Regions from separate parts of the Corynebacterium sp. L4757 genome, predicted to be linked through region 2. Evidence: predicted binding sites of a transcription regulator. Region 2 holds the regulator's gene; each other region holds the start of a gene.
The links. The regulator LexA, encoded in region 2, represses DNA repair genes until DNA is damaged. The targets are predictions, from matches to a motif close to CGAACANNTGTTCG.

Region 1: the regulator LexA is predicted to act here: its motif matches at 2,388-2,401, upstream of ACG98I_RS10010 (DUF222 domain-containing protein).
Region 3: the regulator LexA is predicted to act here: its motif matches at 1,351-1,364, upstream of ACG98I_RS02275 (SAV_6107 family HEPN domain-containing protein).

The regions. Positions count from the first base shown of each region.
Region 1 is NZ_JBIMEN010000007.1:141,405-148,163, reverse strand. Features, by position in the region: gene ACG98I_RS10030 (3,4-dioxygenase subunit beta) at 1-334, opposite strand, end outside; tRNA gene ACG98I_RS10025 (tRNA-Leu) at 563-635, opposite strand; gene ACG98I_RS10020 (exopolyphosphatase) at 719-1,681, opposite strand; gene ACG98I_RS10015 (DUF501 domain-containing protein) at 1,700-2,245, opposite strand; gene ACG98I_RS10010 (DUF222 domain-containing protein) at 2,488-4,188, shown strand; gene ACG98I_RS10005 (septum formation initiator family protein) at 4,318-5,067, opposite strand; gene eno (phosphopyruvate hydratase) at 5,270-6,547, opposite strand; gene ACG98I_RS09995 (lytic transglycosylase domain-containing protein) at 6,725-6,759, opposite strand, start outside.
Region 2 is NZ_JBIMEN010000001.1:283,108-289,866, reverse strand. Features, by position in the region: gene ptsP (phosphoenolpyruvate--protein phosphotransferase) at 1-907, shown strand, start outside; gene ACG98I_RS01300 (DeoR/GlpR family DNA-binding transcription regulator) at 904-1,707, opposite strand; gene lexA (transcriptional repressor LexA) at 2,152-2,859, opposite strand; gene nrdR (transcriptional regulator NrdR) at 3,701-4,156, shown strand; gene hrpA (ATP-dependent RNA helicase HrpA) at 4,172-6,759, opposite strand, start outside.
Region 3 is NZ_JBIMEN010000001.1:493,382-500,140, forward strand. Features, by position in the region: gene ACG98I_RS02270 (DUF3040 domain-containing protein) at 121-525, opposite strand; gene ACG98I_RS02275 (SAV_6107 family HEPN domain-containing protein) at 798-1,247, opposite strand; gene ACG98I_RS02280 (GNAT family N-acetyltransferase) at 1,517-2,086, shown strand; gene ACG98I_RS02285 (polyprenyl synthetase family protein) at 2,105-3,205, shown strand; gene ACG98I_RS02290 (alpha-(1->6)-mannopyranosyltransferase A) at 3,218-4,825, shown strand; gene ACG98I_RS02295 (Rv2175c family DNA-binding protein) at 4,832-5,197, opposite strand; gene ACG98I_RS02300 (protein kinase) at 5,283-6,759, shown strand, end outside.

The DNA.
Region 1 (6,759 bases), on a different contig from region 2:
CCTCTTCCAAGACGTCCGGCCCATTGGAGCCGTCGCCCGGGTATGGTCCGGCAGTCTCCCCCGCCATTTCTTCCAAGGTTTGGCCGGAAAGGTCATTTGCCGCGGTGGTCGTGCTGGTAGCACTTGCCGATGTGCTCGTAGCGCTTGCCGATGCCCCCTCACCCTTCACACCACACGCCACCAACGCGGCGCTGCCGACACCGATGCCTAGACCCGCGAGCATCTTTCTGCGCGATAGCAGCGTTCGGATGTCAAAGGCTAGTCCTTGGTCCTCAATATCTTCATGCGGACGGTCTAGTTTACGACCTTCAAAGGTCTGTTGTTCTGAACTCATGCAAATGACTATAAGGCGCTTACCCCGATAGATACTCAGAAATTTCTTTAAAGCCGCCCCGAGAATTCCAGTAGTTCACCGGAAAAATCATTGAACTAGAGCAAGGAAATTCTGAATGAATGCTGTGAGGGGCAGGTAGGGCATCGGCAAGCAATGCTCAATGCGCTTTACCGCAACCTGGCTTCAAGCAAATTGACCAGGTCAGAGAATTCCTGACCTGGCCTTTTGTGCCCCCAGTCGGACTCGAACCGACACTGAATTGATTTTAAGTCAACTGCCTCTGCCATTGGGCTATGGGGGCGAGCGGTGCACAGTGCTAAAAGTTACCTTGAAGCACTGACACAGTTTATAAAACGATAAAGCGAAAGCGGTAATTGGGGTGGTTTAGGCGTACATGTCTGCGACGATGCCAGCGATAATACCGTCCAGGATGTCTTTCTCGCTGATGTAGAAAGAATTCGCGTCATTGTTGCGCTCGATCATTTTCATGATGCCTTCTACGGCGACGCTCCCGCCACCGATGACATCGGCGCGGCCTGGATGAATGACCGGGTTTAAGGCACGTGCCTCGGCGGACTCTGCGATCAGCTGTTTAGTGAGCACGCGCAGGGCATCAAAGCGCAGGACAGAGCCGTGAATCAACTCGGCGTCATAGCGCTCCAGACCCTGGGCCAACGCAGACAAAGTAGTGAAAGTGCCAGCGCAGCCGACGAACGTCTTTACGTCACCGATCGGAACGATCTTCTCTACTTCTTCCATACGCTCCGAGACGTAATCCTGTGCGATTTCAATCTCAGTTTCACTTGGTGGATCGGAAGGCATCATGCGTTCAGTAAGACGCACACACCCCATACGCGCTGAATGCGCGCCCCGAATCTCACCTTCGGAGTCTCCGACAATGAACTCAGTGGAGCCGCCACCCAAGTCAATGACGCAGTATGGACTGCGGTCTTTGGAGAGATCACCCACGGCACCTTGGAAGGACAGCAGTGCTTCCTCTTCCCCAGAAATAACTTCTGCGCGAGCACCCTGCTGAATCTCGCCCAGCAGCTCGGCAGTCATTTCGAAGAAGTCATCGGCATTGCTCACATCGCGAGTTGCGGATGTCGCGACCATGCGCACGCGCGTGACGCCTTCAAACTTCATCTGCTGGACGTACTTGGTTAGCGCAACGCGGGTGCGCTCGATGGCATCTGGGTGAAACTCACCATGCGCATCAACGCCTTGGCCAAGGCGCACAATCTCCATTGAGCGGTGCACGTCGCGCACCTCGCCGCCTGGGCGAACATCAGAGATGAGAAGCCGAATAGAGTTGGTGCCGCAATCCACGGCTGCTACACGGGTCATGCTTAATACTCCCCCACTTTAGGCATTAGAAAAATCAAACTGGTCCAGGCTAATTCCTAGCTCTTCGATCGTTGGCCAATCCTGCGGGAGGGCTGACCCGCGCAGCTTACCATGGTCCGCAGCCAAAGCGACGGCTTCAGTACCGAAACGGAAGTGGTCTGGGCCTTCTGCCAGCGCGTACGCAATGAGCACATGCAGGCACTTCACACGGTCCGGCATGCCGCCACCGGAAAACTCTGTACCCAGATCTTCCATGGCATTACGTTCCTTCAGGAAGTGCTCATGAGCCTTCTGGTAATCCGCCTGCAACTCTTCACTTTCAGCCAGACGAGATTCCATCCATTTCATGACGTGCGCTACCTCGAGGCGGGATGCCTCAGCGGTCAGCCGAGGGTCCGTGAGGTAGTACAACGTTGGAAATGGAGTGCCGTCCGGCAGCTTAGGAGCAGTCTTAATAACGGCCGGCTGCTCATCTGGGGTGCGGTATGCGATAGCGACAACCCCGCGCGGGGTGCGGCCAAGCTGCTCGGAAACAATTGCGAGATCTGCGTCAGATACGGTCATGCCGCCATTATTCCATGAGGCAGGAAGTCGGACTAACTATGCACTCGCATGGGATGGGAAAGTTCTAGCCCTTGAGTAAAATATTCGAACATTTATCTACATAGAAAAAGGGTTCTGCCTGTGGTTTAGACCTTTTAAGACTCGAATAACAGTTCGATAACGAGCCTCGCGGGGGCGGGTTTCTGGGCTATAGTTGAGGGCAGTGAAGTTAGAACACTAGGAAATCGGAGGGAGGGTAGACCATGAGCGTCAGCAGCAATTGTTCGAAAATAGACATCATCAAAGAAGCAATTGACTCGCTTATCTTCTCTTTCGAAAGCATCTGCGCCGAAGTCATTGACGTCGAGCAGCTTGATTTTCACCAAGTTCACACGCACTTCGAAAAGCTGGAAGAAATACTGAAGCGCAAGACGCTCATCGATGCCGCATTTGCGTTCATCGCAGAACGAGACCACGCCGGACGGCTCGTGGGTTCTGCCCGTTCTAGCGATTATCTGACGAAGACCCTCGGGTTAACTCGGGCGGAGGCTGCTCAGCGCTTGGCAATCGGCCAAAGCTTGTACGAGCAACTCAATGCTGAGCCACAGCCCCAGGACGAACCCACCGAGCCAATCGAGCCCGAAGACATCCCCGAACCCGACCCAACTTTGAGCGAGGAAGAGCAGGAGCGTCAACGCCGCGAGGCTGAAGAAGAAGCACGTCGAAAGAAAGAAGAGGCAGAAGCCGAGGCGCGCCGCAAGCAGCAAGCAGCGCAGGAAGAAGCTGAACGACGAGCCGAGCGCGAGCGCAAGGCGCAAGAAGAACGCCGACGTCAGATGGCTGAGGAAGCAGCGTCCGCTGAGATTGCCAAGATTATTGAACAGGAACTTCGAAACCTCAACAAGTATGCGCAGCCTGGCCCGCAGGAGCTTCGCACCATGGCGATGGCGGAATCCAAGAACCGCTCCCCTGAGGACTTGCGCAAGTGGCTGCGAAAGCAAGTCAAGAACGCCAACATTAAGGGAACTATGCCTAATGGCAGCAAGGACCCCTTCGCAGCAACCCGCAAGCGCTACTTCTGGATGAGCGAGCCTGATGCTGACGGCACCGTGCACATCAAGATGAGCACCGACGCAGTGGGCGCAGCTCTACTGTCCAAGGTATTGGCACCCGCGCAGCGCCCTGGTGGCCCTAACTTGCCACCAGAGGAAGATAACCGCTCATTCCCGCAGCGTCGCCACGACCAGCTGATGGAAGTGTGCTCGCAGTACATTGAAGGCAAGGACCCCAAGTCAGGACTTGGCTCCATCGTGCTCTCAGCAGCGCTGGATGAGCTCGAGAACCTCACCCCCGACGCTGAGTTCAAGACCGATACCGGGCACACTCTCAACTTGATGGACCTAGTGAGGCTGGGAGAAGGAGCCAGCGACTATCTGGCAATCCTCGACCCCGAGAGTTTCCAACCACTAGCGCTGGGAAGATCAAAGAGAACAGCGTCTTTCGCACAAAAGCTGGCACTCTTTGCCGCAGAACTCTGCTGCACGGGACCGGGATGCAACACCCCGATGTCAGAAACAGATGTTCACCATCTAGTGGCCTGGCAACATGGTGGTGCGACCGATATCGCGAATCTCACCCTACTGTGTAGAAGACACCACATGGATAACAACGACAACCATGACTTCCACAATGGAATGGGGCACTCTGAGCGAGACCCAGAGTCTGGCAGAGTCGGTAAACGCATGCCCGGTGAAGACGGACTAATTTTCAATGAATCCACGACGGCTGAAGAATCCGCGGCAGCCCACTATAGGAGACGGGCGCAGGAGAAATCTGCTCGAGGGCCCGATGATGATGCAGGTCCGCCGCCCAGAAACATGGCGGGGCCGCCTGACAATGTCCACGATTCAGGGGCACTATTCGATATCGGTGCCGAAATGAGAGATAGCCGCAAGGCTTCCTAACCTACAAACCAGTACCTCGAGGCAGGCGTTGTTTCGCCTGCCTACGGGTGTTTCCTAGGTTTTGCGGGCCAATAGCGGCAACGGCACTGCGCTTGGACACATGGCCCGTGGTTCACAGATCAGCTGCTACTAGCCGGATGGGACTTCGCCCGGAGGCATTTCACCCATTGGGGACTCGGCGTCTTGGTCTTCTTCCACCACATTGCCAACTGGAGCATCGGGATCTTCTGGGTTCTCGCCTTCACCGGTGCCATCAGCAGGCTGCTGGCCCTCGGGGGCTTCTACTGCAGGGGCGTCACCTGAGCCTTCGCCTGCACCATCAGCTGAGCCATCTTCAGCGGCTGGGTCTCCGGCGGGGTCTTCGCCGAGGAGTGAATCATCAGCATCTGGTTCTTCAGCCACCGAATCCCAGAGGACCTGATACCAATCGCGGCTTTCTTCAATTTCTTGCTCATCGGTGGTCATGGTGTCGCCGGAAGTGATGTCCGGATCGAGGATGCGGAAGGCAACCTCTCCCTCATCAATAACGCCAAGACGGCGGCGGGCTTCTTGCTCGATGTAGGCATCGCTCTCGTACTTTTCGATTTCAGAGAGGAGATATTCTTTTTCATCCTGCTTGGCGATGATGGATTCATTGAGGCGCGCTATCTCGGTGCGGCCTTGGTAATAGTTTCGCAGCGGGACGGCAATAACGGCAAGAATCAGCAGAGAGACAAGGACGAGCACGCCGAAGCCGACCATATCGAGTCGGTCGCGGCCGGCTCCGCTACCAGCTAGAGCGGGCTTCGGTGTGGTTGCGGCTTTGCGGTCGGCAGCACGAGAAGCCACTGGAACGGTGGTCCGGGACTTCTTAGGATTTTGCTGTTTCTTGCTAGCCATAGGTTTCTCATCCTAGCGCGGTACGCGGGCGAACTCGTGTGGCACGCGTGACATAAGGGAAATCCTCATTAAATTGCCAGGTGCTGAGGAAAACGACGCCGGCCCCGCTACCCCAAGTCGGGCTGACTTGAAGCTGCGGAGCCGGATACTACAACCCATTGCGGCGACAACCTTTAGGCTATTGCCGCCATGGGCCAAAGTATTACTTCTTGAAGCGTGGGAACGCTGCGCGGCCGGCGTAAACGGCGGCATCGTCAAGCTCTTGCTCAATGCGGATGAGCTGGTTGTACTTTGCAACGCGCTCGGAGCGAGCTGGTGCACCAGTCTTGATCTGACCACAGCCCAGGGCTACTGCCAGGTCCGCGATGGTGGTGTCCTCGGTCTCGCCGGAGCGGTGGGACATCATGGTGCGGAAACCATTGCGGTGAGCAAGGTCAACAGCGTCGAAGGTTTCGGACAGGGTGCCGATCTGATTGACCTTGACCAGCAGCGCGTTAGCTGCCTTCGCATCAATACCCTGCTGCAGGCGCGCTGGGTTGGTAGCAAAGAGGTCATCGCCGACGATCTGAACCTTGTCACCGACCTCGGCCATCAGTGCGGTGTAGCCTTCCCAGTCATCCTCATCCAGTGGATCCTCGATGGAGACGATTGGGTACTGGTTGATTAGCTCGGAGTAGACCTTGGACATCTCTTCCGCGGTGTGCTCGCCGCCTTCGAAGTGGTACTTGCCGTCCTTGTAGAACTCGGAGGAAGCAACGTCGAGGGCCAAAGCGACGTCGTCGCCGAGCTTGTAGCCGGACTTCTCAACCGCTTCAACGATCAGATCGAGCGCTGCCTTGGTGGAGTCGACGGATGGAGCGAAGCCGCCCTCATCGCCCAGGCCGGTGGACAGGCCCTTTTCCTTGATGACGGACTTGAGGGTGTGGTAGACCTCAGCGCCCATCTGCAGGGCCTCGGAGAAGGTCTCTGCGCCGATTGGGGCGATCATGAATTCCTGCACGTCAACGCCGGAGTCCGCGTGTGCGCCACCGTTGAGGATGTTCATCATTGGCACTGGCAGGACGTGAGCGTTTGGGCCGCCGATGTAGCGGTACAAAGGCAGGCCAGCGGACTGCGCGGCTGCCTTAGCTACTGCGATGGATACGCCCAGAATGGCGTTTGCACCCAAGCGGGACTTGTTTTCGGTTCCGTCCAGAGCGATCATGGCCTGGTCGATGAGGCGCTGGTCATCAGCCTCGAAGCCGACGAGTTCATCAGCGATTTCCTCGTTGACATTCTCTACTGCCTTGCGCACGCCCTTGCCCTTGTAGCGGTCGCCGCCGTCGCGCAGCTCGTGGGCCTCGTGCACACCGGTGGATGCACCGGAAGGAACGCCTGCGGTGCCGTTGGCGCCGTCATCCAAGAATACTTCTGCTTCGACAGTTGGGTTGCCACGAGAGTCCATGATCTCACGGGCAAATACGTGCAAAATGTCGGCCATATCCGATTTCACTCCTAGTTTCACTAGCTTTTAATATGCTGCGCTGATCATGCTCAACGTCACGCAGGCTATAGCCTACCGCGTTTGTCGTGCAGACCTCAGCGCCATTCTTCCAGACCCCTGCCAAGGCGTGCGCCGAAGGGAGAAGTTGAGGTTTATTTCACACGCAAAAATCACTTATGAGGTTGCGGGTTGGCCGATCGCATAGGAGT
Region 2 (6,759 bases):
GGATGGCCATGCTATCCAGGTCCTAGCGAATGTTGCAGACGGCAACGCGGCCCGCCTCGCAGCACAGTCACAAGCCGAAGGAATTGGTTTGTACCGTACTGAGCTGTCATTCCTCTCTGCGTCTTCGGAGCCTTCAGTCGACGAGCAAGCAAAGATTTATGGCAAGGTTTTCCAGGCATTTCCTGATTCGAAGGTTGTTGTCCGCACCCTCGATGCTGGTTCTGATAAGCCAATTTCTTACGCGACGTTGGATGATGAAGAAAACCCAGCGCTAGGTGTTCGCGGCCTGCGTATCGCACGCGATAATGAATCGCTGCTTACTCGTCAGCTCGATGCGATTGCACAAGCAGCTGCAGAGCGAAGTGATAACGCACAGACTTGGGTAATGGCGCCCATGGTTGCTACCTCGACCGAGGCAAAGTGGTTTGCAGATTTGTGCCGTGAACGTGGGCTCGTCCCCGGAGCGATGGTTGAGGTTCCTGCCGCTGCGTTGATGGCAGATACCATCATGCCACACTTGGACTTTGTCTCCATCGGTACTAATGACCTAACCCAGTACACAATGGCAGCGGACCGCTTGTCACCACAGTTGGCCTATTTGACCGACCCTTGGCAGCCAGCGGTTCTGCGCCTGATTCAGCACACCTGTATCGGCGGTGCTGACAATAACGTACCAGTGGGTGTCTGCGGAGAGGCGGCCGCCGATCCACTCCTGGCATGTGTACTGGTCGGCCTTGGCGTCAATTCCTTGTCTGCAGCGTCCACCGCAATTGCTGGAGTAGGCGCGCAGCTTGCCGAAGTTACTTTAGAGCAGTGCCAAGAGATGGCAGCGGCAGCTATTAACTCCATCGGTGCATCTGAGGCACGTGAAGCCGTCCGTGGCGTCCTGGAGAGCTTCACGGACTAATCATCAGAGTTGTTATCGCGATCCCCTGCGATAACAACCTCAATTTCCCGATCGCGCAGGGAGTCAAGGAAGACTTCTGATGCTCCCGAGTCAGTGATCACTACGTCAATATCGGAAATAGGTGCAAAGCTGACGAGGTAGTCAGTGCCCAATTTCGATGAATCGCACAAGACGACGACCTTGTGGGCATTAGTGACAAAAGCGGACTTAATTGCCGCTTCCTGGGCATCCGCGGTGGATAATCCATGGTCGAGCGTCAATGCATTGGTGCCGATGAAAGCGACATCCGCGCGCAACAGAGCCATGGTGCGCAGCGCGGTATCACCGACGACAGCTTGGGTGATTGCTCGGACAGTGCCACCCAGCAACTGGACATATTGAATGCCGTTATTTGCCAGTGAAAGTGCGATTGGCAAGCTATTAGATACGATCGACAATTGGTGAGCAGTGGGATGCTGACCTATCAGATCAGCAACTGCAGAAGTAGTGGTACCAGCGTCTAAGAAGATGCTGCCATGTCCTTGAGGCAAAAAGTCCATTGCCGCACGAGCAATAGCCATCTTTGCATTCGTTGCTGAGCGAGAGCGAGTATCTAATGTTAACTCGGAAGTCTGGAACGACTGCGAGGCGACAGCACCGCCGTGTACACGATGAATAACTCCTTCACGATTCAAAACAGCCAGATCTCGGCGAATTGTTTCTGCGGTGACATCGAAGCGAGAGGAGAGTTCAGTGACATTAACCCGGCCTTCAACGGCGGTCATTGAAGCAATTTGTCGGCGACGTTCCTCTGCGTACATGTGATATCCCTTCTCGCGAGCTCATGGTGGACGGATCGTTAACGTGATGTCTGGGTACCTCACGGGTACGAGCGACAGATGAAAGTCTTCATTGCCTTAATCGGCAGCGAGGTGAAACATCACGGATGGAAGACCGATGTGGAGTTGTGTCCAGAATTGGCTGTGTTCTCTCTACAATGCCACGGATTTCAGAAATAAACACAGATTTCTTTACTCTATTCTGGGCCGCTTGTGTCGAAATTATACTGCTTGTCGCGGTATTTTGCGCGGTCAAGGTGTTGAAACGTGAAGGAAATAATGTGGGATTATCTGTGTTTGAAGATGGCGCGAAGTTTACCATTTCGGGGGTAGAGTGCTGGTCATTTCTCACATCACCCGTCAGCAAGAAGGACCGTTTCCCCAACATGAATCGGGGAAACGGTCCTTCTTGAGGTCAGCTGCCGGCTAGATTTTACGGATGACCGAAACTACCTTGCCCATGATCTGAGCATTATCACCGTTGATTGGTGCGAATGCTTCATTGTGGGGAAGCAGCCAAACACCGCTCGAATCCTGGTGGAATTCCTTCACGGTAGCTTCTTCATTGTCCAGCAATGCCGCAACGAAGTCGCCTGGTTCGGCTGTGGGCTGAGACCGAATGATAACCCAATCGCCGTCAAGGATTGCCGCATCCTTCATCGAGTCACCGACAACCTTGAGCATGTACAGCTCACCCTTGCCCACGATCTCATCAGGTAGAGGATAGTAAGAATCTACGTTCTCCTCGGCCGTGATAGGGGCGCCTGCCGCAATTCGGCCAACCACAGGGATGTAGCTAACGCCTGCGGCGGTCTCTGGGAGCCCCTCGTCAACAGGGGCGGGCGCAGTAGTCTTGCGGCCAGGTTTAGGCTCATCATCCATCGCGAACTGGCGAAGGTCTACCGCGCGTGGCTTATTGGGATCGCGGCGCAGGAAGCCTTTCTGCTCCAGTTGATTCAGTTGGTACGCAACCGAAGAGGTGGACTGCAGCCCAACGGCATCACCAATCTCGCGGATGCTTGGCGGATAGCCACGTAGAACTACCGCATCCTTAATTACTTCAAGAATCCGGCGCTGGCGTGGTGACAGCTCGGAGATGTCAGGGCGGGGAGTAACTCCTCGTGGTTTAGCCATATCTATTAGCTCCTTGGGCTACGTAAACATTCGGCCTTCGCGATGGTGCTTGTGCTGAAGTCATGTTCGGCGATTTCACATGGGTGGACGGCTGGGATTGGACAAAGATTGTGCCAATTAAGGCGATACCCCATTTGTAGCACGTTTTGTGCTCATGTTCGACTATTCCACGCCAAATGTGGACAAACTTTCGAAATCCTGTTATAAATCGAACATACCCAATAAATCGAACAGTTGCGCGAATGTCGAAATCCAGTGTCTGGCTATTTGGATAAACTCACTCGCATAACCGAAAGGATATCAACATGGCTATCGCACTTGACCGAGGAAAAATCTATTCAGCTCGCACTTCTTCCTTCTCTACCGGTCGCTCTAGGGTGGTCCCAGCCGCCGCAGTCTGGGAGCCTTCCAATTCGACTCCTCGAGTAAACAACGTTCGCACCCTGGGTAATGTAACTAGAACAGTACAGCGAAGTAATTTCGAACACCGTCCTCTAGGTTCTGAAAACTGCTCGCGCGAGGATTCGGCATCAGGTGCAAGTGTTCGAAGTAACCTTGCGCTTGGGGGCATGTTCGGTATGGCGATCTTCTTCGGCATTCTTTTTACTGGATTTAATGCTGGGGAAGAGCCAGTCGCTCCGGAAACTACTATCAGCAGCACCTCGGCGACTACTGAGGTATTCGCGCGATAGTCAAACCGCGTGAAGTGAGGGCTAGCTTGCCCACTACGATGGGCAAGCTGCATCAATTAATTAAATGCAACAAGGGCAGTACACTAGTTCAAGTCATCTCTTCAACAACGCTTTTTAGAGCGTGAGAATCTTTTGAGTAAGGACGCTTGGTGTACTGCCCTTTTTGCCATCATGAACAATCCCGAGTCATCGATTCCCGTGTCATAGATGCGGGGTCGTCGATTCGGCGCCGACGCGAGTGTGCGTCCTGTCAAGGGCGATTCACCACGGTCGAAAAGGCCATTCTTTTAGTCGTTAAGCGGAACGGCCTCGCTGAACCTTTTAGCCGCGATAAGCTCATCCGCGGTGTGCGACGTGCATGCCAAGGCCGCGATGTATCCGATGATGCGTTAAAGCGTCTTGCCCAAGAAGTGGAAGAGCGTGTGCGTAGCCACGGCAGCTCGCAGGTGAACGCCAATGATATTGGCCTCGCAATCCTAGATCCGCTGCGCGATCTCGATGAGGTAGCGTACCTGCGCTTCGCATCGGTATATAAATCTTTCGATAGTGCCGATGATTTCGAGTCTGAAATTCGACTCATGCGCCGGCGCGAGCGGGACGTGTAGCACTCGCGTCGGCACTTATTTCAGTTTGTCGACTGCCTTTTGAATCCGGCGTAGTGACACAGCATGTGCTGTGCCGAGACGTTGGGCGAAAAGAGACACGCGCAGCTCTTCAATCATCCATCGGATGTCTTTCACTTCCCGTGACTTAGCGCGACCTGCGGGAAGATTGCGCAGTCTATTGTTCAGGTAGGCATGGGCATTTTCCACCTCTGCTTGTCGGTCCGCGTCTTTGTCCGGATCGATGCCCATTTCTTCCATGCGAATATTCATTGCCTGGAGATAGCGGGGGAGATGGCGCAGGTGACCAATCCCGTGAACCGTGATTGCATGCGGTGGCAGCAGGAACTCGAGCTGTTTCTTCATGTCATCAATTGCTGGGCCGGTCCATTTGTCGAGCTCGTCTTTCACCCGGGCATATTCCACCATCGCCGGAGCCAGTGCGACAATAGATTGGCGCACTCGTCCCGGAATTTCTGGTTTAACTTTCATCTTCAATTCGTGGAATGCCTCTGGGTCGCGGACTGGACCTCCCACTTCCATCATCAAATCTCGAATCGATGCCACACGCGCGTCATTGACTAATTCCTTGCTGCCGTAATTATCAATTGCGACGCGCTGCTGCAAGGGTAGGCCCTTGACCATGCTTTGGGCATTGACGGTGATATCGCGCATGAGCAGAGTCAACGTCGTGGTGATCATCGCTGAATCAGCGGCGGCCTTGGTGGCGTGCACCTTGACCTCAACACCTTCAGGAGTTGCCACGAGAGCTGGGTACGCGGTGACTTCATGGCCGTCAACGACGGTCGACACTTCTTCCTCGATCGTGCCGAGGGTATCGTTGGTCCATTTGTCGACAGCTTCAGATTCCTGCGAACGGCTTAATTGTGACACCGAGGACGTAATTGAACCAGCTTGCCGTGTTACCAGCTGTGCGAGATCGCGATCGGAGTCAATGATTTTGCCCTTCTTATCGACTGCAGCAAAGTTGAACTTTAAATGTGCTGGCAGGGCTTCAGGGCGGAAGTCGGACGCTGAGATGCCTGATCCGCCAAGTGAACGGAGGACATCTGAAAGTTGCTGCGTGATGTCGCCTTCATACGGGATCAACTTTGGTAGAGCCCGCTGGGCGAATTCTGGAACAGGCACGACTGAGCGGCGCAATGCCTTAGGAAGCGTGCGCATCAGCTCCGTGACTAATTCTTCCCGCAATCCAGGTACTAGCCAATCGAAGCCCTTCTTCTCTAGACCCGCTAGGAGCGGTACCGGAATCATGAGGGTCACGCCGTCTAGCGGATCGCCCGGCTCGAAGCGGTACGTCAGTTCATATTCAATTGAACCTTGCTTCCACTTATCAGGGAAAGCCTCCTCGGTAACTGAGGCGTCTTCATTGAGCAGGCTATCTGGATCGAAGTCCAGAAGCGTCGGGTTCTTGTGGCGTTCTTTCTTCCACCAAGAGTCAAAGTAACGCCCCGTCGTGATTTTGGCAGGTAGGCGTTTGTCATAGAAGTCAAAGAGAGTGTCTTCATCAACGACAATGCCACGACGGCGGGCCTTCTCCTCATGTTGAGCGGCATCTTCCAGCTTCTTGACGTTGTCGTGGAAGAAGTGGTGGTGGGTATTCCAGTTGCCACCGATAAGTGCTTCACGAATGAACATATCGCGGGCTGCAACCGGATCGACCCGGTGATACGGCACCGTTCGATCTGCAACGACAGTGACGCCATAAAGCGTTGAACGCTGCGTTGCCATCGCGGCGGCACGCTTGGTGGACCAGGTGGGTTCCGAATAATTATGACGCAGTAAGTTTCCAGCGAGTTTTTCCACCCATGCTGGATCAATCTTGGCCACATCGCGTGCCCAAAGCCGAGAGGTTTCGACGAGCTCGGCCGCCATGATAAATTCGGGCGGCTTTTTGGCAAGAGCCGAACCTGGGAAAATCAGGAACTTGGTATTACGCGCGCCAAAGAACTCCTTGGAGTTGCCGTCGCGGGCACCAATATTTGACAGCAGACCAGACAAGAGTGACTGGTGAATGCTATCAGGTTGACGTTGAGCCTCCTTAGCAGTCCAGCCCATTTGCTTGGTGACGGTATTGAGCTGCCGCACCAAGTCGAACCATTCACGGATCCGCATGTAGTGAAGGAATTCCTTCTTCATCCGTTTGCGGAACGCATTGCCCGACATTTCATCGCGCGAATCCTGAATATAGTCCCACAGACGCAGCATCGACATAAAGTCTGAAGCTTTGTCTTTGAAGCGCGCATGCGCTTGGTCTGCCTGAGCCTGGTATTCCAAAGGTCTCTCGCGAACATCCTGAATGGTCATTGCAGCGACGATGACGGAGACATCGGCAAGCACGCCCAAGCTTTGAGCTTCAACGAGCATGCGCGCCATACGTGGGTCGACTGGAATGCGCGCTAGATCCTGACCGATCTTGGTTAGCTGCGGCAGGCCGTCTTTTTCTGTGTTCTCAATGGCAGAAAGCTCTTGGAGAACCATGATGCCATCCCGAATGGACTTAGCTTCTGGTGGTTGTACGAAGGGGAACTTCTCAATCGCGCCCAAACGCAACGACACCATCTGCAAAATCACGCTGGCTAAGT
Region 3 (6,759 bases), 210 kb from region 2:
GCTCGCGGTGGGTGGAAGTGGGTGACCCAAGGACGAGGCGTGGAAATGGGCATAAAAAATCCTCCTGCCGCACATCAATATGTGCACCAGGAGGACAGAAGGGCTAAAAGCTAAATGCGTCTAGCGCTCCTCGAAGCGACGGCGGAAGTTTTCTTCCAGCTTGCTGGTCTTTCCATTGGAGTTATCTGCACCGGAACGACCCGACTTAGGCTTCTTCTTCCCTTTGGATGAACCAAGAGAACCGGAGCCATCACCGCGCAGCATCCACACGCCCGCACCGAACATCACGAGGAAGCCAGCAATGGACAAAAGGACAAACCATAGGCTGCTTTGGGCAAGAGCGACGCCGCCGACCATCATCACGAGGCCAACCACGACGAGCGCGATACCGCGCAGGGTTAGTGCGCCACCCGAGCCAACAAATGAAGCATCGCTGGACACGGAGGCACCGAATTTAGGGTCCTCAGCAAGCAGGGACTGCTCAATTTCGCGAAGCGCGCGCTGCTCTTGCTCTGAAAGAGACACTGTTCCTCCAAAAAGTCCGGACTAAAAATAGCAGTTTATTAGGGCCAAAAATCGGTCACCGAGCGATTCACTCAAGTATAACTGAGCCCTACCGGGACACAATTAAGGTTTAAGGACAATAAAACACCGGCGACGTCATTCCTTTATCTACTATGTACAACGCGCATGCACATCAGATAGTTCCCGACTTAACTGTTTCCTGCCTCACCTTCCCCAACGGGTGCCCTCACGTCAGAACATTTCGGGCGAGGGTGCCACTTGACGGTAACCACTTAAGCCGCCTGGTCGCCTGCGCCATCGAAGTCATAGGTTCCAATTTCCAGTGATTCAAGGAAACGTGCCACCAATTCCATCAAGTCAAAGACCACCGAGTCCTTGACGCTGCGATCCAGACCCGTCATCAAACGGGAACGAGTGCGGGAATAGGCGCGGAATTTTTCAGCCCACTCCTTTTCTCCCTCACCGACCAACGCAAGCTGATCCCATGCCGAGGTGGGAAGACGACGGCGCTTAGCTACGCTCGAAGCCGCCACGCACGCACCAGCCGCACGCAGGCCCGCCTGGTACGCCTTTTCCATTGCATCATCCATGCGCCCCGCGGATGCCTGAGCGCGAGCATCAGCCAGAAGAAGCGCAGCTTGGGTCAAGAAACGCTGACGCTTTGCACGAGAGCCCCCTGCACGCTGAGCACGTCGTGCTGTTGCGGAAATTACTTGTCCCATTGCCTTGCCTCCTTCTTGCTCTCCTCGTGGAAACGAGATGTTGATGTGTTTTATCTTGTGACTGCTACTCTAATTTTCCGTTCGTACATCTAAGCCCCATTCTAGACCACATGTTCGATAAAGTCCATGTTTTTGCAGCGCATAGGTTTTCCATTATTCGAACACGAACCATAAAGCTTGCATTTGAAATGCAATACCCAAAGAGTCAATTCGAGCTCGCTTCGGGCGTTCTCCCCCACGCAGCGTGAAAGTTTTGTTAGATAGATACTGTGTCTTTAACAATCCGTCGCTTAAAACCCCAGGAGTTCGCGCTCAGCGCGGGCGCATTGGTGGATATCTACATTGCAGCCATGGGCTATGACCCTGCGATTCGTGATGGACGGATTTACTCATGGCAACGGGAGATCTCACGCCCAGGGTTTACATCTTTAATTGCAGAAGATGCCACTGGGGTCGTTGGCGTTGCTTATGGCTTCATCGGCACCCCAGATTCCTGGTGGGATAGGCAATTGCGCATGGCGCTGCGGCGGCGCGGCGGCCCGAGCGATGAAGAGATGACGATTCTGCGTAACTACTTCGAGGTCGCCGAAATCCATGTCTTACCACGCATGCAAGGGCTGGGACTGGGCAGGGAGCTTTTGACACAGCTTTTATGGAATGCCCCCGGCAAGTGGGCACTGCTTTCCACACCGGAGGTACCCGGGGAATCTAATAGGGCCTTTAGTCTTTATCGTTCCATGGGGTTTACTGATCTCATTCGTCATCACCAATACCCGGGCGATGACCGTCCTTTCGCAATCCTGCAGACCTCCCTACCGCTGTCGAGTGAATCAGAATAGGAAAGGTAGTCTTAGACCATGACTAATTCTGAGACTTCATCCCCACTTTCTCTCAATGACGTTCCAGCGCAAGTGCGCGTGGAACTCGCCAATTTCTTGAAAGAACGCGAATCTCAGATCGCAAGCATCGGTAAGCCAGTCACCGAAGCTATCGCCCACTTAGAAAATTTCGTCCTGGATGGGGGAAAGCGTATACGCCCGCTTTATGCTTGGGCTGGTTTCGTCGCAGCCGATGGACTCTTGGGCGATGAAGATCCCCAAGCAGTGCTCTGCGCCGCTTCATCCTTAGAGTTCATCCAGTCCTGTGCCTTGATTCATGATGACATCGTGGATGCCTCCGATACACGCCGTGGCAATCCGACCGTGCATCGCGCAGTTGAGGCCAAGCATCAAAAGAATAATTGGACTGGTGATCCGGAAGCTTTCGGCCGTTCCGTTGCCATCTTGGTGGGCGATATGTCACTGGTGTGGGCAGAGGACATGTACCTCGATTCTGGACTATCCCAGGAAGCACTCAAGCGTGCCCGTGAGCCATGGCGTGCCATGCGCACCGAAGTTATTGGTGGTCAATTGCTAGATGTCTCGCTGGAGGCAGCCGCTATCGAATCGGTAGAGCTTTCTGATTCCGTCAATCGCTTCAAGACTGCCGCTTATACTATTGAACGCCCGCTTCACCTGGGTGCCGCAATAGCTGGCGCCTCACCTGAGCTCATCACCGCTTTCCGCGGCTATGGCCATGACATTGGCATCGCATATCAATTGCGCGATGACCAGCTTGGTGTCTTCGGCGACCCACAGGTAACTGGCAAGCCTGCCGGTGATGACCTGCGTGAAGGCAAGCGCACCGTATTGCTGGCGCTTGCACTACAAAACGCGGATCAAAAAGATCCCGCATCCGCCGAGTACCTCCGCACACACCTTGGTACGACCGATGACGCCGACGTGATTTCTAAGATGTCCCAGATCATCGAAGACTCGGGCGCTCCTGCTGAGATTGAGGAACGCATTGATGCACTCACCCAGTCTGGTCTGGCGCACCTCGCTAAGGCCAACGTCAATGCTGATGTCCACGAGCTTCTGCGTTCGCTGGCGCTGCGTTCTACTGCCCGCGCAAAATAGGAACTTCACACCGTGAAGCAAGCATTGAAGATCACGCTGCCCACAGCACTTACCGTGGGCGTAATAGGCTCCATCGTCCTCACTATCGCGTCCTTTTTGGGTGGTGCTACTCGTAACCGTGGTGGCGTTCTAGAAGCACTCAATCTGGGAGTGTTCTCTGCGGGACACGGGCGCAATATTGGAATGACCTTGTTCTGGGTTGGCATGTTCTTACTCATCGCCGCCTGGATCCTCGCTGGTAAATTCATCGTCGCCGATAGTGTGCGCCGAAACCGCAACCCAAAGGTCTCTGGCCCAACGCATCCACGCTTTGCTTTGGCAACGCGTGAGGTTCCTGCTGCGGAAGTAGATGAGTCAGCATTTGCGTACATGCGTAAAACCATGTGGGCGTGGATCGCACCACTGGTGCTTGCCGCTCCCCTGGCTTCGCGCGATGTGTATTCCTACCTCATGCAGGGCGCAATGGTGCGTGACGGCTTTGACCCCTATACCGAAGGCCCCGCGGTCAATCCTGGGCCGATGCTGCTTGAGGTCTCCCAGGACTGGCGCAATACTACGACGCCCTATGGGCCCTTGCACTTATGGATTGGTGACGGAATTACTCGCATCGTAGGCGATAACGTCACCCTGGGTGTCTTGCTCTACAAGCTACTGTCGGTAGCAAGTTTTGCTGTCATTGCCTGGTCTATCCCGCTCATTGCCCGCAAGCTCGGTGGCGACCCAACGTTGGCATTGTGGCTCGGCGTTGCCAACCCCGTGATGCTCCTACACATGATTGGTGGCATGCATAATGAGTCCACCATGGTGGCACTCGTATCCGTAGGCCTCCTGGCGTGTCTTGGTCACCGCTACCTCATTGGTCTGGCGTTGATTGCGCTGGCCGTTGCATTGAAGGCCACCGCTTTCATCGCAGTTCCTTTCGTGGTGTGGTTGATGATGCACCACTATGGCCAGCGCATTAATAAATTTGTTGCTTTCGTTGTATCCGGACTTGTCGCGGTGGTAGAAACCGTCATCATCGTTGTCTTGGTGACATGGCTTTCTGGAACCTCATCTGGCTGGTTGTCAGAGATTACCGGTAACTCCAAGGTGGTCAATCCTCTGGCGGGTCCGACCGTGGCCACCGATACCATTGCGCCATTAATAACCACACTGAATGAGGACATCACCTATAACCAGATTCTGGACACCATGCGAATGCTTGCCAGTGTTCTCATGCTGTTGGGATTGGTTGCCATGTGGTGGCTCTTTAGAGCCAACCGCCGGGCGGCAATGCTCGGTATCCCAGCGGCCTATCAAGTCGCCTTCATGTTCAACTCAGTGACGTTGCCGTGGTACTTCGCATCAGTTATCACCTTGCTTGGTGTAGCGCGTCCCCCGATGTGGCTCATCCAGATTTCTTCTGGTGCTTCCGTATTTGTGGCATTAGCTTTTTCCGGCGATGGCAACCACCAGCTCTATACCTGGTGGTGGGTACTCGGCGCGCTGTTTATCTCCTGGTGGGCTGTGATGTGGATGTTCCATCCTGACACCACTCCCCGCGTGGAATTTGGTTCGGCAGCGCAGCCTACTGACTCTGAGCACAACCAGGAAGATTCCCGGAAGGCTCAGGAGGCTTAAGAGTTTTTAAAGGCCCATTGCCTGTGCGCGTCGAATAACTTCGCGCGCCAAGTGGCCTTGCAAACCATCAATCGGGCGACCTGGGAGGGACTCATCCTCGGTAAACAGGTGCTCAAGGATTTCTTCATTGCTAAAGCCACCATCAGATAGCACGGTAATCGCGCCGGATACGTGCTTGTTGATTGCGCCCTTGTCATTGATAAATGCGGCCGGCACCAAACGCTGGCCATCACGGATATAGGCAATCAGCTTCTTTGCATGCAATAAATCATGCACGCGGGTAACCGCGATGCCGAGTTCTTCAGCGACCTCGGGCAGAGTCAAGAGTTCTTCGTTGCTCAGCAGGGTGTCTAATTCAGTATTCTTTTCCATCACGCCTCCTACTTTAGATCAACGGATGCTAAGAACGGTCACGTTGGTTGGCTAAAAGGTTGATTCATCGTACATACTAGATCCCATGGCACAGTTGGAAGTAGGAGACGTTCTCGAGCATCGCTACCGGATCGACCGGCCGATTGCTAAAGGAGGCATGTCTACTGTCTACCGCTGTGTAGATTTACGCCTCGGTCGCGCACTCGCTGCCAAGGTCATGCATGACCAGTACAGCCAAGATGAGGTCTTCATTCACCGCTTCCACCGCGAAGCCCGCGCGATGGCGCAATTGATGCACCCGAACCTGGTCAACGTGTATGACTTTTCCGCCGAGGGCGACCCAGTTTTTCTCATCATGGAATTGATTACCGGCGGCACGTTAAGGGAGCTCACCGCAGAGCGCGGGCCGATGCCGCCTCACGCCGCCTTGTCCGTCATGCGTTCGGTACTGACTGGCCTCTCCGCTGTGCATGACAAGGGACTGGTACACCGCGATATCAAACCGGATAATGTCCTTATTCATGGCGATCATACAGTTAAGCTAGCCGATTTCGGCCTTGTCCGCGCTACCAGTTCACACACCGTCACCTCCAATCAGATTGTAGGCACGGTATCTTATCTCTCCCCGGAACAAGTCACTGGCGCGCATATTACTGCAGCGTCCGACGTGTATTCCGCAGGTATTGTACTCTTTGAATTACTCACCGGCGCCGTTCCATTTTCAGGCAACACCCCGTTGGGTCACGCAATGGCGCGGCTGGATGCCGATGTGCCCAGCCCATCATCCAAGATTGCTGGCGTTCCACCGCTTGTCGATGCCCTAGTTGCCACCGCAACCTCATCAGATGTAAGTGAACGCTTTGCTGATGCCCGTGAATTCTTGGATGCATTGGATGATGTGGCGGAGGAATTGAATCTTCCGACCTATCTGGTTCCTATCCCCCATAATTCTGCTGCAGCGCGTACAGCGGCAGCGCCGACCAATATGGACGGCATTGATTCCGCCGGCGTATTTGAACCTACTGGGTTCATTGACACCTCTGAGCCTGCCACTGAAGTTTTTGGCGAGGCCATCGCTGAAGAAACTCGCGTGGAACCAGCAGGTCCCTATAATCCGCCACATCGTGAACCACTGAGCTTTGAAACCCGTTTTGATGGCCCGGACACCGTTGGCAACCAGCACGCTGATGTCCCGACTCAAGATCGCCCACGCGAAACCCCTGGGATACCGAAGCCTGCCGCCGGTCTGGCCGGTGGCGCTGCCGCTGGCGGCGGACTCGCCGGTGGTGCTGCCGCTGGCGGCGGGCTCGCTGGTGGTGCTGGCGCTGCTGGAGCCAGCACTGCCGGTTCAGCGGCTTCAGGCGCTGCAGCAGGTGCCCAGCGATACCCCGACCACGTGCGCCCTGGTATACAGGGGCCAGAGACCCGCATTACTCCATCACCGCACCACGACGCGGTGGAACACCAACAGCACAACAGCCTTCAAGAAAGGGATAGTCAGCGCCCAACAACGGCTGAGCCAGAACCTCAGCTACGTCCTCTGAGCAACCGCTCCCCAATTA